Regions from separate parts of the Streptomyces sp. P5F9 genome, predicted to be linked through region 1. Evidence: riboswitches for the same ligand, from Rfam matches in the RefSeq annotation. Region 1 holds a riboswitch; the other holds the start of a gene.
The links. Region 1 has a riboswitch for S-adenosylmethionine ahead of AC31A1_RS00270 (ABC transporter substrate-binding protein). Riboswitches for the same ligand answer to the same signal wherever they lie in the genome.
Positions count from the first base shown of each region.

Region 2: linked by a shared signal. The riboswitch ahead of AC31A1_RS16850 (aminotransferase class V-fold PLP-dependent enzyme) and the one ahead of AC31A1_RS00270 (ABC transporter substrate-binding protein) in region 1 are both predicted to bind S-adenosylmethionine.

Region 1 is NZ_JBXVPZ010000001.1:49,025-59,105, reverse strand. Features, by position in the region: gene AC31A1_RS00290 (dipeptidase) at 1-861, opposite strand, end outside; gene AC31A1_RS00285 (dipeptide ABC transporter ATP-binding protein) at 858-2,543, opposite strand; gene AC31A1_RS00280 (ABC transporter permease) at 2,536-3,516, opposite strand; gene AC31A1_RS00275 (ABC transporter permease) at 3,520-4,605, opposite strand; gene AC31A1_RS00270 (ABC transporter substrate-binding protein) at 4,602-6,236, opposite strand; SAM riboswitch class IV at 6,475-6,584, opposite strand; gene AC31A1_RS00265 (P-loop nucleotide/nucleoside kinase family protein) at 6,661-7,197, opposite strand; gene AC31A1_RS00260 (LLM class flavin-dependent oxidoreductase) at 7,203-8,267, opposite strand; gene AC31A1_RS00255 (AAA family ATPase) at 8,548-9,096, opposite strand; gene AC31A1_RS00250 (ATP-binding protein) at 9,145-9,573, opposite strand; gene AC31A1_RS00245 (helix-turn-helix domain-containing protein) at 9,951-10,081, opposite strand, start outside.
Region 2 is NZ_JBXVPZ010000087.1:9,123-15,048, reverse strand. Features, by position in the region: gene qcrB (cytochrome bc1 complex cytochrome b subunit) at 1-731, shown strand, start outside; gene trpD (anthranilate phosphoribosyltransferase) at 866-1,930, shown strand; SAM riboswitch class IV at 2,007-2,123, shown strand; gene AC31A1_RS16850 (aminotransferase class V-fold PLP-dependent enzyme) at 2,289-3,650, shown strand; gene AC31A1_RS16845 (hypothetical protein) at 3,815-4,060, shown strand; gene AC31A1_RS16840 (Lrp/AsnC family transcriptional regulator) at 4,057-4,338, opposite strand; gene AC31A1_RS16835 (rhomboid family intramembrane serine protease) at 4,335-5,012, opposite strand; gene AC31A1_RS16830 (hypothetical protein) at 5,231-5,470, shown strand; gene AC31A1_RS16825 (NYN domain-containing protein) at 5,507-5,926, shown strand, end outside.

The DNA.
Region 1 (10,081 bases):
CGGGTCCTCGCCCGGCCGTGGTGCGCGCGGCCAGGTCCAGGGGTGCGAGGGCAGCCCGAGGCGTTCCCGCTCGGCCTGCAACTCCTGTGCCCACTCCGCGACTTCGGCCGAGATGAAGTACGGGACGAAGGTGAGCTGGATGACACCGCCGTTGTCCCGCAGCAACTCCAGGACGGGGTCGGCGACATTGCGCGGGTGGTCGTTGAGGGCGCGTGCGGAGGAGTGGCTGAACAGCACCGGGGAGGTCGATGCGGCGAGCGCCGCGCGCTGGGTGGAGTCGGCGACATGGGAGAGGTCCACGAGCACGCCGGTGCGGTTGAGTTCGGCGACGATCGCGCGGCCCGTGTCGTTCAGGCCGCCGACGCCGGGCTCGTCGGTGGCCGAGTCCGCCCAGGTGGTGTTGTCGTTGTGGGTGAGGGTCACATACCGGACGCCGAGCCGGGCGTAGGACCGCAGGACGCCCGGGGACTCGGCGAGGCTGTGGCCGCCCTCGATGCCGAGCAGGGAGGCGATCCGTCCGTCGGCGAGCGAACGCTCGACGTCGGCCGCGGTGTAGGCGATCCGCAGGGTGTCCGGGTAGCGGGCGACGAGCCGGTACACGGCGTCGATCTGCTCCAGCGTGGCCACCACGGCCTCGGGTTCGGGGAGTTGGGACGAGACGTACACCGACCAGAACTGCGCGCCGACCCCTCCGGCGCGCAGCCGGGGCAGGTCGGTGTGGAGGTCGGGGCGCCCGTCGTCCAGCCCGTCGACGCTGTAGCCGGATCGGGCTCGCAGCGCCAGCGGGAGGTCGTTGTGGCCGTCGATGACGGGGGTGCTGCTCAGTACCTCGTCGACGAGGTCCGCCACGGTGTCGCTCATGCGCGTGCCACTCCTTCGTCCAGCGCCTCGGAGGCATCGACGGTCCGGCCCCTGCGGCGGCTCTGCCGTACCGGGTCGGCGACGGGCAGGGAGGCGACCAGCCGCCGTGTGTAGTCGTCCTGTGGACTGCCCAGCACCGCGGCCGTGGAACCGGACGCGGCGATCCGGCCGCGGTGCAGCACGACGACACGGTCGGCGACCTGCTCGACCACCGCGAGGTCGTGGCTGATGAACAGGGCCGCGAAGCCCAACTCCCGTTGCAGTTCGGTGAAGAGGTCGAGCACCTTCGCCTGGACGGAGACGTCGAGGGCGGAGGTCGGCTCGTCCGCGACGATCAGTGGGGGCCGCAGGGCGAGCGCCCGGGCCAGCGCCGCGCGCTGCCGTTGGCCGCCGCTGAGTTCGTGCGGATAGCGGTCGCCGTAACTGCTGGGCAGATGAACGGAGTTCAGGAGCGCCTCGACCTCGGCGCGGATCGCGGCGGCCCCGAGTTCGCGCCGGTGGACGGTCAGTGGTTCCGCGACGCTGTCGGCGATGGTGAGGAGCGGGTTGAAACTGGACGCGGGGTCCTGGAAGACGTAGCCGATGTGGCCGGCCCGGCCGCGGGTGCGGCGGCGGGCCGTCAACGGCTCGCCGAACACAGTGAGTTCACCGCCGGTGACGGCCGTCAGACCGGCGACCGCGCGGCCGATGGTGGTCTTGCCGCTGCCGCTCTCCCCCACCAGCCCGAGCACCTCGCCCGGGCGGATCTCGAAGCTCACGCCGTCGACCGCGCGGAAGCCCTTCCTTCCCAGTCGTCCGGTGTAGTCCACGACCAGCCCGGCGGCCCGTACGACGGGTTGCTCGTCGCCCGTCGCGGAGGTCTGCGTCCGGCTCCGCTCCCCGAAGACCGGTACGGCGGCGAGCAGTTCGCGGGTGTACGGGTGGACGGGCGCGGCGAACAGGTCGCGGACCGGGGCCTGTTCGACGATCTCGCCCTCGCTCATCACGGCCACCCGGTCCGCGAGGTCGGCGACGACGCCCATGTTGTGGGTGATGAGGAGGACGGCGGTGCCGAAGTCGGTGCGGCAGCGGTGCAGGAGTTCGAGGATCTCCGCCTGCACGGTGACGTCGAGGGCCGTGGTGGGCTCGTCGGCCACGATGAGCCGGGTGCCGAGGGCGAGGGCCATGGCGATGACGGCGCGTTGCTTCTGGCCGCCGGACAGTTGGTGGGGGTAGTGGTTCACGCGGGTGGCGGGGTCGGGGATGCCGACCTTGTCGAGCCATTCGACGGCCAGGGCCCGGCGTTCGGCCTTGCTGCCGCCGTGGCCGTGGGCGCGCAGGCCTTCGGTGAGCTGCCAGCCGATGGTGAAGACCGGGTTGAGTGCGGTGGACGGTTCCTGGAAGACCATCGCGGCGTGCGTGCCGCGCAGGGCGCGCAGCCGGGCAGGAGACGCGGTGAGGACGTCCTCGGCGGGGTCGGCGGTGCCGTCGCCCAGGAGGACCCGGCCGCGGGCGGTCGCGGTGGCGGGGAGCAGACCCAGGACCGACTTGGCCGTGACGGTCTTGCCGCTGCCGCTCTCTCCGACGAGGGCCAGTACCTCGCCCGGTGCGACGGACAGGCTCACGCCGTTCACCGCGGGGGCGGCGCCGGCGTCCGTGGCGAAGGTGACGTGCAGGTCCTCGATGCGCAGGAGGTCAGTCATCGTCCGCGCCTCCGTCCGTTCCGGTGGCGGTCGCCTTCGCGGCCGTGCCGCCGCGTCGCCGCAGTCGCGGGTCCGCGAGGTCGGTGAGGCTCTCGCCGAGCAGAGTCGTGCCGAGCACGGTGAGCACGATGGCCAGGCCGGGCGGGATCGCGGTCCACCACAGCCCCGAAGTGACGTCCGCCACCGAGCGGTTGAGGTCGTAACCCCACTCGGACGCCGAGTTGGGTTCGATGCCGAAGCCGAGGAAACCGAGCCCGGCGAGGGTGAGGATGGCCTCGGAGGCGTTGATGGTGAAGATCAGGGGGAGCGTGCGGACGGAGTTGCGCAGCACGTGCCGGAACATGATCCGCCAGGTGCCGGTGCCGATCACCCGGGCCGCGTCGACGAAGGGCTCGGCCTTCACGCGGGTCACTTCGGCCCGTACGACACGGAAGTACTGCGGTACGAACGCCACGGCGACCGAACAGGCCGCCGCGCCGAGACCGCCGACGAGGCTCGACTGTCCGCCGCTGATCACGATCGACATGACGATGGCGAGCAGCAGCGGCGGAAACGCGTAGAGCGCGTCGGCCAGCCCCACCAGCAGCCGGTCGAGGCGCCCGCCGAGATAGCCGGAGGCCAGCCCCAGTACGGTGCCGGGGATCACCGAGAGCAGCAGCGCGGCGAGGATGATCTCCAGCGCGGTCCTGGCGCCCCACACCGTACGGGAGAGCACGTCGTACCCGGCGATGGTGGTGCCCAGCGGATGGGCGCCGCTGGGGTGTTGCTGCGAGCCGAACAGCCTTCCCCCGTCCTGGAGTTGTGCGTATCCGTAGGGGGCGAGCAGCGGTCCGAGGAGGGCGGTGAGGACGAACAGCACCGTGAGTACGGCGCCGGTGAGCAGCATGGCGCGCTGTATCGAACCGCCGGTGTGAAGTCGTGCGCGCATGCGGTCGGACAGCAAGGTGGGCCGCCGCACGAGGAGTTGGGCCACGGCTCAGTACCTCACTCGGGGATCGATGAGGGCCGCGACCACGTCGACGAGGAAGTTCGTCACCGCCACGACGACGGCGAACAGGGCCACGATGCCCTGCACCGCCGGGAAGTCACGGACCGTCAGATAGTGGGCGAGTTCGTAGCCGAGGCCCTTCCACTCGAAGGTGGTCTCCGTCAGCACCGCTCCGCCGAGCAGTCCGGCGACCTGGAGTCCCAGGACGGTGACGACGGGGATCAGGGCGGGCCGGGTGGCGTGCCGGGTGACCAGGCGGAAGGGCGCGACGCCTCGGGAGCGGGCGGCCTCGACGTAGTCGGCGCCGAGGGTGCCGATCAGGTTCGTGCGGACCAGCCGCAGGAGGATGCCGGCGACGAGCAGCCCCAGTGCCACGCCGGGCAGTACGGCGTGTTTCAGCACGTCGGTGACGGCTGCTCCGTCGCCGCTGCGGAGGGCGTCGACGAGGTAGAAGCCGGTGGTGCTGGTCTGGTTCTGGAGGAAGAGCTGGACGTCGGTGCTCGCCCGTCCGGAGGCGGGCAGCCAGCCGAGTTGGATGGCGAACACCAGCTTCAGCAGTAGCCCCACGAAGAACACGGGGGTGGCGTAGGTGAGGACGGCGAAGAGCCGCAGTGCCGCGTCGGGCGCGCGGTCGCGGTACGAGGCCGCCACCATGCCCAGCGGTACACCGACGGCGAGGGCCACGAGGAGGGCGTAGCAGGCGAGTTCGACGGTGGCGGCGCCGTAGGTGCCCAGGACATGGGTGACCGGTTCGTTGTCGGTGACGGTGCGGCCGAAGTCGCCGGTCGCCAGGGATTTCAGATAGTCGAGGTACTGGGTGAGCAACGGCCGGTCGTAGCCCGCCTGATGGAGTTTCGCCTGGAGCTGGTCCGGGGTGAGCCGGTCGCCGAACGCGGCGCTGATCGGGTCGCCGGTGGCACGCATCAGGAAGAACACCAGGCTGACCAGGATGAACACGGTGGGGATGATGAGGAGGAAGCGGACCACCAGGTAGCGGGCGAGTCCGTACCCGGCGGCGCCGTCGGCGGGGGTGCCGACGACGCCCGGGGTCGTCTCCTGGGTCAGGGCGCTCACTTCTTCGACAGTCCCGCCCAGCGGAAGGTGTACGCGCTGGTCAGCGCGTCCGGCACACCGCTGACATCGGTACGGGTGACGATCGCGGTGGACCCCTGGAGCAGGGGCAGCAGCGGCACCTGCGCGGCGGCCTTGTCCTGCGCCTGCTTGAGGAGTTCGGCGCGCTTGGCCGCGTCGGTCTCGGTCTCCTCCTTCTGGATCAGCGCCCGTACGGCGGGGTCGTCGTAGCCGTTGGCGACCCAGCTGTTGGCGGAGTAGAAGGGCGAGAGGTAGTTGTCGGCGTCCAAGTAGTCGGCGTACCAACCGAGTTGGTAGAGCGGGTAGAGGTGCTTGACGCGGTCCTTGCCGTACTGGGTCCACTCGGTGGACTGGAGGTTCACCTTGAACAGGCCGGTGGCTTCGAGCTGGGTCTTGACGAGCGCGTACTCGTCGGCCGAGGACGAGCCGTAATGGTCGCTGTTGTACTGCAGGTTGAGGGTGACGGGGGTGGTCACCTTCGCCGCCTTCAGCCGTGCGGCGGCCGCTGCCTTGTCGGGGCCGCCTTTCTTGTCGCCGTAGAGCGACTTGAAGGAGTCGGTGGCGCCGGTGAGTCCGTCGGGCACCGAGCTGTACAACGGCTGGTAGCTGTTCTTGTAGACCTGCTGGGCGAGTTGGGCCCGGTCGACGGAGTCGGCCACGGCCTGACGGACGGCGAGCGCCTTGGTCTTGTCGGCGTCCTTGGTCTTGGTGCCGTAGGGCTGGGTCTGGAAGTCGAAGACGATGTAGCGGATGCCGTTGCCGGAACCGGTGTGGACCTTGATGTCCTTCTTCTTGGCCAGGTCGTCGAGGTCGGCGGTGGTGAGTGTGCGGTAGACGGCGTCGACGGTGCCCTGCTGGACGTCGAGCTTCAGGTTGCTGGCGTCGGTGTAGTACTTGAGCTGGATGTTCTTGGTCTTCGGGGTGCCCAACTGGCCGCCGTAGGCGCTGTTTTCGGTGAAGGAGACCAGCGAGTTCTTGTCGTAGCCCGTGACGCCGTACGGGCCGTTCCAGGGCTTGGCCGTGACGATGGCCTTGTCGTCGAGGATCTTGTCCGCGGGGAAGGTCTGTTCGTCGACGATGTAGCCGGCCGCCGTGGACAACACCTGCGGAAACAGGGTGTCGTCGGCGGACTTGAGGGTGAAGACGACCGTGGTCGGTGACGGGGCGGCGACCGAGGCGAGGTTGTACAGGAGGGACGAGGGGCCGTTCTCGTCGGCGATCTTCAGTGTGCGGTCGAAGCTGAACTTGACGTCGGAGGAGGTGAGTCGGTGGCCGTTCGCGAACTTCAGGCCCTTCCTCAGCGTCACCGTGTATTGCTTGGGACCCGTCAGCTCGATGCCGGTGGCGAGGTCCGGGGAGACCTCCGTGGCGCCGTTCTTCACGCTGAGGAGGGTCGCGTAGACCTCGCTCTCGATGGTGCCGGAGCCCGCGTCCCAGGCGCCCGCCGGGTCGAGGCTGGTCACCTGGTCGGTGGTGCCGACGGTGATCGTCGGACCGTCGGAGCCGGTGGACGTCTTGCTGCTGGTGCAGCCGGTGAGGGCGACCAAGAACGCCGTGCCGAGGGACAGGGCGCCGAGGGGTCGAAGCGGTCTGACGGTGCTGGAGTGTGCCATGGCTGGTCTCTGTCTCCGCATGGTGGGTGCGCGAAAGGGGTGCGGCAGGCAGGACATGCCGGGCGCGCGCTGTCGCGTGAAGGGGGAGGGTGAAGGTGAGAGTGCTGCGCGAGGAGCGGGTCAGCTGTGACAGAGACAGCTGGAGACCAGCAGCAGATCCACATGACGCCGGGAGCACAGCACGAGGCCGGTTGCCACGTCGTCCTCCTAGGGGTGTCGCCGGCAACTGAGGCCGGTGGGAACGCACTTGCAGAACAGGAACATCCGCCGAGCCGTCACCTGGGGCACCCCACTGCGTCGAGGGTTGCCGTCCGGCCAGCCAGGGCTTGATCACCGGAACTCGTAGCTCGCGCTCACCGTAGATCGACTGCTCTGCCTGCGTCAAGACGTCCCCGGGCCTCGCACCGGTGCGAGGGGAAAGCGCTCACCGCCGCGGCAGGAGCCGGAGTCGATCGAGGTGGTGGAGAAGGGAGTTGAGCGATTCCCGCGGTCCCTGTCCGGCGGTGTCGAGGGTGATGTGGTCACGGTTCCAGGGTTCGTAGTCGCGGCGGCGGACCTGCTGCCAGTCCGGAAGCGGCAGATCGGGAATGTCGACCGACCGGGAGGTCACCCGGTGCCGATGCTCGGCCGGATCCGAGCAGATCACTTCAACCTCCACGACCGGGATGCCCGCCCGGGCTCCCGCGTCGCGCCAGCTGTCGCGGGTGACGGCCAGCGGGTTGACCGACTCCGCGATCACGGTGAGACCCTGCCGGAGGTGTTCCTCGGCCAGGGCGTACCCGACGACGTATCCGGCCGGCCCGACAGGGTGCTGGGCCTGGCCGGAGCGGACGAGTGCCTGCTCGATGGTGTCGACGCGCAGGTGCACCGCCCCGACGTGTGCGGCCAGGAGCCGGGACAGCGTGGTCTTCCCAGTGCCGGGGAGCCCGCCGATGACGATGAGGACGGCGTTCGGCAGCACGCGGATCAGCGCAGCCGGGGCAGGAGTTGGTCGCCGACGCGGATGATTTCCTGTTTGTAGGGGGTGTCGGAGAGGACGAAGTGAGTGATGCCGAGCTTGCGGTAGTTGTCGAGCGCCGTGGCCAGGTCGGCGGCGGAGCCGACCAGCCAGGTCGTCGCCGCTCCCCCGCCGCCGAACCTGCCCGGCGTGGTGTACAGGCAGGTGTCGAGCACCTCACCGCCGGCAGCGAGGTCGTAGAGCCGCTGTTGTCCGACGGCCGTCTTCCGGTTGCCCGTCCAGGTCAGCTCGTCGGCCGAGCCCGCCGCCATGCGGGCGACCCTTTCCTCCGCCGCCCGCCACGCCTCCTCCGTGGTGTCGCGCACCACGGTGGTGATCCGCAGGCCGAATTCGAGCGGCCGGTGCCGGCGGCCGACCTGGTCGCTCAACGTCCTGAGCCGGTCGATGCGTTCGGCGAGCCCGGCAAGGGGTTCGCCCCAGAAGAGCTGCACGTCCGCCTCGGCCGCCGACACCCGCTCGGCGGCCTCGGACGCGCCGCCGAAGTAGAGCGTCGGATGTGCTCTGCCGGCCGTCGTCCAGGGGCGGGGCGCGACCGTGGAGCCGCTCACCTGGAAGTGCTCACCGGCGAACGTCACGTCCTCCTCGGTCCACAGCCGCCGTACGAGACGCAGGAACTCCTGGGTGCGCGCGTAGCGTTGGGCCGGATCGCTGCGGGTGTCGCCGTAGGCGGCCAGGTGGTCGAGGCCGCCGACGATGTTGACGAGGACCCGGCCGCGGCTGAGCTGGTCCAAGGTCGCTGCTGCGGCGGCGAAGTGGGCCGGCTGCCAGTAGCCGGGACGGATCGCGATCAGGGGCTTGAAGGTGGTGGTCCGGGCGGCCAGCGCGGTGGCGACGGTGAAGGTGTCGGGGCGGCCCCACCCGGTACCGAGGAGCGCGCCGCCCCACCCGTGTCGCTCGGCGGTGCGGGCGAGGTCGGTGGAGTACTCGATGGAGCCCCAGCCGTCCGTCGTGTCGTCGCCGCGGTGGCCCGGCTCGACGGTGTTGGGGATGTACCAGAGAAATTCCGGGCTCATCGTGCTTCCGATCGCAGCGTGACCGACGACGAACCTAGGGGTGTCCGGGTCGGTGAGTGCAGGGGCGTCCCTCGAACCGCGGCTGAGGTCAGCCGGGCGGAGGGGAACGCGGCGTGGATCTGTGGATCTGCGAGCCGTGGATCAGGGGATCAACACAGGGCGCTGGACACGCGGACAAGGTCGACGCAGCGCTCCTTGGTGAGCAGCAGGACCTTGGTCATGTGATCGAGTTTCTGAGGCATCGACCCGAATGTCAATGCGCCCCAAGTCAGCGGGGTCATCACGCCGAGAGCCGCGCCATGGTCTCCGCGATCAACGCCACCCGATCGGCGATTTCGCCGGCCGGCACCTCCACGAGGTCGTAGCCGAACCGCCGATAGCTCTGTTCGTGGATCCGCTCGAACTCCAGCGACTCCTCGTAGCTGATCCGGCGTGCGGCGGTGGGCCGGCAGAAACCGATCGTGCGGACGAAGAAGACCTGCTGCTCGTAGACCCGCTCGCGGGTGATCCTGTCGATCTCGGCGGAGAGCGTCTCGGGGACGGGGCGTCCGAGGTAGACGCCGAGAGCGTGCGTGCAGATCGGAGACCTGTCGTAGACCTGCACGGTCGCGTCTCCCGTCGTGGGCGACATCTGCCGTCGACGCTGGAGGGCGGCGACTTCCTCGACGAAGTCGGCCCGGGCCCAGGGCTCGGGGTGCCCTGCGGCCTGCCCGTCCGCGATGATCGCGGTCGCCGCCTCCTCGACGACGTCGAATCCGCGTTCTTGGAGTTGACGGAGGATCGATGTCTTCCCCGCGCCGGGCGCACCGGTGAGGACGTACCGCTTCATCGTGAACCCCCGGAGTTTTTCGGGCCGTTGGTGTGGACGTATGCCGGTTCAACGGCCCCGCGACGGCGCCGAAGGGCCTGGCACATGGAAACAGGCACTGACCGACTTGCCGTGGGGGCAGGAGTGCGACTCCCAGGTGTCGGCCATCGCATCCACGAGGAGCATTCCGCGTCCGCCTAGGCGTTCCGTGCTCGCCTCGCGCGGAGTGGGCAGGTCGCTGGACTTGTCGTGGACGGAGACGTGCAGGCAGTGGTCGTCGCACGTCATCACCAACTGGGCGCTGCTGTGGGCGTGCCGGTGCGCGTTGGTGACCAGTTCGGAGACGGTGAGCAGTACGGCATCCACCGTTTCCGGGGCGGTGGCGGTCCAGTCGAGCGCCTCCAGATGCTTGCGCGCCCAGTCCCGGGCCGACTTCACCTCGCTGTCCAACGGCAGGGTGCGGGCCCAGCCCACTGCCCGGAGCGACGAACCTTCCACAGCGATCAATCCTCCCTCGGTAGCGTGTGCCGCCCGACTGGCTCGCCCGTGAAGTCCGTCGGCGTGGAGCGGGTGGGCTCAGCCGCGGCCGCGAAGTCTGGCCAGCAGGCGCTGGGCCTGGGCCCGGCGGCGCGGGTCGGCGGCGGCTCGGCGTACTTGGTCCGCCGTGCGTCGCCCCTGGGGGCTCCTGGCGAACCGCTTGATACGCTCCATTACGCGCGGCATGACGCTCCTCTCCTCCGGTCCGACGAGCATCGAACCGTTCACTGTCCCGGCTACCCCGGCCGGGTCGGATCAGCCATGTCACCTGGTACGGGGCGCGCTACTGCCCAGCGACGAAGCGGCACCACAGGCCGTCCACCGGGGCCCGGGGGGTGTCAGGAGATGGCCCGGAGCCGACCGTGCGACCGGCGGCGGAGTTCGTCGAGGGCCTGTGCCGTGCTGTCGTCCGCGGGCAGCAGGACGACCAACTGCTGGGCGTCCGCGGGGAGTTCGAGCGTCTCGCGGA
Region 2 (5,926 bases), on a different contig from region 1:
TGTCCACGGGCGCCCAGCCCGACTGGTACATGGGCTTCTCCGAGGGCCTGATCCGTGTCATGCCGGGCTGGGAGATCAACGTCTGGGGTCACACGCTCGTCCTGGGCGTGTTCATCCCGCTGGTCATCTTCCCGCTGGTCCTGGTCGCGATCGCGGTCTACCCGTTCATCGAGTCCTGGGTCACCGGCGACAAGCGCGAGCACCACATCCTGGACCGCCCGCGCAACGTCCCGACCCGTACGGCCTTCGGTGCCGCGTGGATCTCGTGGTACTTCGTCCTGCTCATCGGTGGCGGCAACGACATCTGGGCCACGCACTTCCACCTGTCGATCAACTCGATCACCTGGTTCGTGCGCGTCGGCTTCTTCGTGGTGCCGGTGCTGGTCTTCATCGCCACCAAGCGGGTCTGCCTCGGTCTCCAGCGCCGCGACCGGGACAAGGTGCTGCACGGCCGCGAGTCGGGCATCATCAAGCGCCTGCCGCACGGTGAGTTCATCGAGGTGCACGAGCCGCTCAGCCAGGACGCGCTGCACACGCTCACCGCGCACGAGCAGTACGAGCCGGCCGCGATCGGTGCGACGGTCGACGAGAACGGCGTCGAGCGCAAGGTGAAGGGCTCCCAGAAGCTGCGCGCCAAGCTGAGCGAGGCGTACTACGGCGAGGAGTCCCAGATCCCCAAGCCCACCGTCGAGGAGTACAAGGAGATCACGAGCGGCCACGGCCACCACTGATCGCTGAGGCGTCGCCACGCCACAGTCGAAGGGCCCCGTCCGAACACCGGACGGGGCCCTTCGCCGTGCCCCGCGCTGGATAGGGTGGGGCACGTCTTTCGAAGCAGGTTTCTACGACACCCAGGAGCGGCCGTATGAGCGCTGTGACCCCCGCTGGAGGCGACACCGCGGCGGCCCGTTCCTGGCCCGACGTACTGAGCGCGCTGCTGGCCGGACAGGACCTCGGCACCGCCGACACGGCGTGGGCGATGGACCGCATCATGAGCGGTGAGGCGGCGGACGCCCAGATCGCGGGCTTCCTGGTGGCGCTGCGGGCCAAGGGCGAGACCGTCGAGGAGATCAACGGCCTCGTCGAGACGATGTACGCCCACGCGAAGCCGCTGGACATCCCGGGGCCGGCCGTCGACATCGTCGGCACGGGCGGCGACCGGGCCAAGACGGTCAACATCTCGACGATGTCCGCGATCGTGATCGCCGGCTCCGGCGCGAAGGTCGTCAAGCACGGCAACCGGGCCTCGTCCTCGGCGAGCGGTTCCTCCGACGTGCTGGAGCGGCTCGGCATCAACCTGGAGCTGTCGCCCGAGCGGGTCGCGCAGGTGGTGGAGGAGGCCGGGATCACGTTCTGCTTCGCGGCCAAGTTCCACCCCACGATGCGGTTCGCGGGCGCGGTCCGGCGGGACCTGGGGGTGCCGACCGCGTTCAACCTCCTCGGCCCGCTCACCAACCCGGCCAAGGTCACCTCGTCGGCGGTCGGCTGCTTCGACACCCGTATGGCCGGGCTCATCGCGGGCGTGCTGGCCGAACGCGGCTCCTCCGCGCTGGTGTTCCGCGGCGACGACGGCCTCGACGAGCTGACGACCACGGCCACCTCCCGGGTGTGGATCGTCCGCGACGGCAAGGTCACCGAGGAGGCCTTCGACCCGAGGGACGTCGGCCTCGAACTGGTCCCCGTGGAAGCCCTGCGCGGCGCCGACCCCGAGTACAACGCCGGCGTCGCCCGCCGTCTCCTGGACGGCGAGACGGGCCCGGTACGGGACGCCGTACTCCTGAACTCGGCGGCTGCCCTGGTGGCGCTGGAGGCCGGGGACGGGCCGCTGGTGGACCGGATCCGGGCCGGGATGGAGAAGGCTCGGGAGTCGATCGACTCGGGGGCGGCCAAGCGCACGCTGGAGCGCTGGGCGGCCGCCAGCAACGCGTAGCGGTACGGCGGTCGTCGTCCCGCGATCCGGACACGGGTTGCGGGACGACGATCACCTCGCGTAAATTTTTCGACCAGGTCATGAGTGACAGTCATGAGGCCCCGGCCGACTGTCCGGCAACCCTCCGTCCGTGGCGGGGTGCCCCGGGTGAAGACCAGGCCGTAGGCAGCGAGGTCTGCGGCAAGCGCGGGCCCCTCGAAAGACACCAGGGGTCCTGGTCATCGAGGGAGTTCTCTGTGAGCAAGCGAATGCGATAGGGCGCGAAGCCCCCACTCCGCACATCCCCTTTCACCCTTTCCTGCGCCGGAGCCATGTCCGCTCGCGCAGTGAATTCGCCTGCCTCTCACGGGAGTTCGCCATGTCTGTCTCCACCGTTGCCGCCGCCACGACCACGTGCGCCCCGCTGCCCGTTCTCGGCCGGGATGTCACCGTCCCGCTCGTCACGGGCGGCGAAGTCACCTACGCGGCGCTCGACTACGCGGCCAGCGCCCCCGCCCTCCAGCGCGTCTGGGACGACGTGGCGGCCTACGCCCCGTACTACGGCAGCGTGCACCGCGGCGCCGGCTATCTCTCGCAGCTGTCGACGGACCTGTTCGAGAACGCCCGCAGGACGGTCGAGGAGTTCCTGGACTGCCGTCCCGACGACCAGCTGATCTTCACCCGCTCCACGACGGACTCCCTGAACCTCCTCGCCGCCGCCCTCCCCGCCGACTGCCAGGTCTTCGTCTTCGAGACCGAGCACCACGCGTCCCTGCTCCCCTGGAAGGACGCCCAGGTCACCTACCTCAACGCCCCGCGCACCCCGGGCCAGGCCGTCGAGACCCTGGAGGGGGCCCTCGCCGAACGTGACCCGTTCGGCCCGGCCCTGGTCTGCGTCACCGGCGCCTCGAACGTCACCGGCGAGCTGTGGCCGGTACGGGAGTTGGCGGCCGCGGCTCACGCCCACGGCGCCCGGATCGTCCTGGACGCCGCCCAACTCGCCCCGCACCACCCGGTGTCCGTCCAGGACCTCGACGTCGACTGGATCGCCTTCTCCGGCCACAAGCTCTACGCCCCCTTCGGCTCGGGCGTCCTGGCCGGCCGCGCCGACTGGCTCCAGGCGGCCGACCCCTACCTCGCGGGCGGCGGCGCCAGCCGCAAGGTCACGCGGCGCGAGGACGGCGGGGTGGACGTGGAGTGGCACGACAGCGCGGCCCGCCACGAGGCCGGCTCCCCGAACGTCATCGGCGCCTACTCCATCGCGTCGGCCTGCAAGGCCCTGACGGAGGCGGGCTTCGACACCCTGGTCGCCCGCGAGCAGCACCTGATCGAGAAGGTGCGGGCGGGCCTGGCGGAGGTCCCGGAGGCGCGCGTGTTGTCGTTGTTCGGCGACGACGCCCCGCGCGTCGGCGTGATCTCCTTCGTCGTCGACGGCTGGAACAGCTCGCACTTCGCCGCCGCCCTCTCCGCCGAGTACGGCATCGGCGTCCGCGACGGCCTCTTCTGCGCCCACCCCCTGGTCCGCACCCTGCTGGGCAGCGACCCCCAGACCCAGGGCGAGTGCGGCGCCCCGGAGGCGGCCCCGGGCGAGAAGTCCCTCAACGCCATCCGCGTGAGCTTCGGCGCGGGCACCCCGGACGAGCACGTCGAGCGCTTCATCACGGCCGTACGGGAGCTCGTGACCGACGGCGCGAAGTGGAACTACCGTACGCAGGACGGCCGTTGCGTGCCTGCCGTGTGACCATCCGGGGGTGGGCACTCCGACGGGACTGGGCGAACCGCTGACCCAGGCGGTCGTACGACGGCTGCCGCGGCTCCTCGGCGGCAGGCCGGTCCAGCTGTACGAGGAGGGGCTCGTCCTGGTCTCCGACGGGCGGCCCCGTCGCTGGGCGGATCGCCGACGGGGTGGAACAGGCCTTCATCGTCGACGAGTGGCAGATCCAGGTCGGCTCGGCGGACCAGGACCGAGCCGAGAACCAGCGGATACGGTCCGTCGTCGAGCACGTCCGGCAGCGGGGCCCGGGCGGGCTGTCGGCCCACCGGTGGGCCGACCTGCGGGGCGGTGATGGTCACCGCACCGAGCTGCCGGCCTGGGAGGTCGTGAACCGGGGCGCGCTGGTCGCCCTGGGGAAGCGGCTGGGCGCCCGCTAGGAGTCCAGCCCGATCGCGAACGCGGCCTCAAGGTCATGCTGCGAGTACGTCCGGAACGCCACGTGCGTATCCGTCCCCTCGACCCCGGGGATCTTGCTGATCCGCCCGGGGATCACCTCGGCCAGGTCCTCGTGCTGCCGGACCCGGACCATCGCGATCAGGTCGTACGTCCCGGTGACGGAGAAGACCTCGCTCACGGATTCGAGCGCGGCGATCGACTCGGCGATCTCGGGAATCCGGTCCACGCTGGTCTTGATGAGGACGATCGCGGTGATCACGGCTGGTTCTCTCCCTCGGGGACCGTTACTGGGGCGGCCCCAACTCTAGTGGTACGACCGAATCTCACCCACGCGTAACCGAAGCCCAGCGTGAAGCCCACCAGGTGGGCGAGGTACGCCACCCCCGGCCCCTGCGCGGCCCGGCCCGCCGCGAGCCACTGCAGGGCCGCCCAGAACGGCAGGACGACCCAGGCCGGGAAACGCAGCGGCAGGAAGAAGAGGAAGGGGAGGAGACTCGTCACGCGGGCCCGGGGGAACAAGTACAGAAACGCCCCGAGGACCGCCGAGATCGCCCCGGACGCGCCGACGAGGGACTGCTCGGAGTCGGCGTTGGCCACCGCGTAGCCCAGCAGCGCCAGGTAGCCGCAGCCCAGGTAGAACAGGGTGAACTCGACACGGCCCAGCCGTTCCTCGGTCATCGCTCCGAAGACGTAGAGGAAGAGCATGTTGCCGAGGAGATGGATCCAGCTGCCGTGGATGAAGAGGGCCGTGACCGGGGTCAGGGCCTCTCGGGTGGGGTGGTCGAACAGTTCGGCCGGAACCACCCCCCAGCGGCGGAAGTACGCCCGCTGTACGGCGAGCAGCGCGTCCCCGGTGCCGTAGGACGGGACCAAACCCGAGGCCGGGCCGAGGACGAAGATCAGGCAGCACAGGCCGATCAGGACGTAGGTCATGGGCGCCGAGGTGCCGCGGAACGTCCTGACGAGGGCCGAGCCCCAGGTGCTGATCACGGTTACAGAGCATGACGTAACGGGGCGTAGCGGCACAGCGTGCCTCGCCGCTGTGGACGGCCGAGCGGCGAGTACCCGCCAGGCCGTAGGGTTACGAGCCACACTCGCCGGGGAAACCGGCGATCACGGAAACTGGAACGAGAAGGAAGCGGACAGCCACGATGACGGTTCCCCTGCCGACCGGCTCCACGCGGTGGCGCTGCACCCTCTGCGGCAACCTCACGCGCTTCGACGTGACGCGTTCGTCGAAGGTCGTGGAGTACCTCCACCTGGACCTGGCGGGTGAGCCGAAGGTGGAGGAGCGCGAGGTGGTCAGTGAGACCATCGAGTCGGTGCGCTGCCGCTGGTGCAACGCCGTGGATCAGGTGGAACTCGTGGACAGGCCGGGCGCCGGCTCCTGAGAGGGAGCGGCCCCGCACACGTATTGGGGTGTGAGGATGGTGGAGAACTCAGGCGGGGGGCCGGGCGACGGCGCCGCCGAGGTGCTCGACCGTCCGCTGCCCGACGGCGTGCGGAGAAGGGTCGTGCAGATCGTGTCGGACGGCTTCGGCGGCCTCACCGTAGCCGAACTGCCCGCGCAGCTACGACAGTACGCCCGCTTCGCCCCCAACCGGCGCGCCAAGTTCGCGGGTAATGCCATGGCTGCCGCGCTGGAGACCGATCCGCTGTTCCGGCAGCGGATCGGGGAGAAGCTCAGAGAGGCCCAGGCGGAGCTCGCGGGCGCTCTCGACTCCGGCTCGCCGCCCCCGGCCGCGGATCCGCTCGACGTGGCGGCCGCGGCCTATGTTCTGCGCCCCACCGGCTGGGTGAAGCTCGTGACCGCCGCCGGCGAGGAGGCACTGCGCGCCGACGCCGAG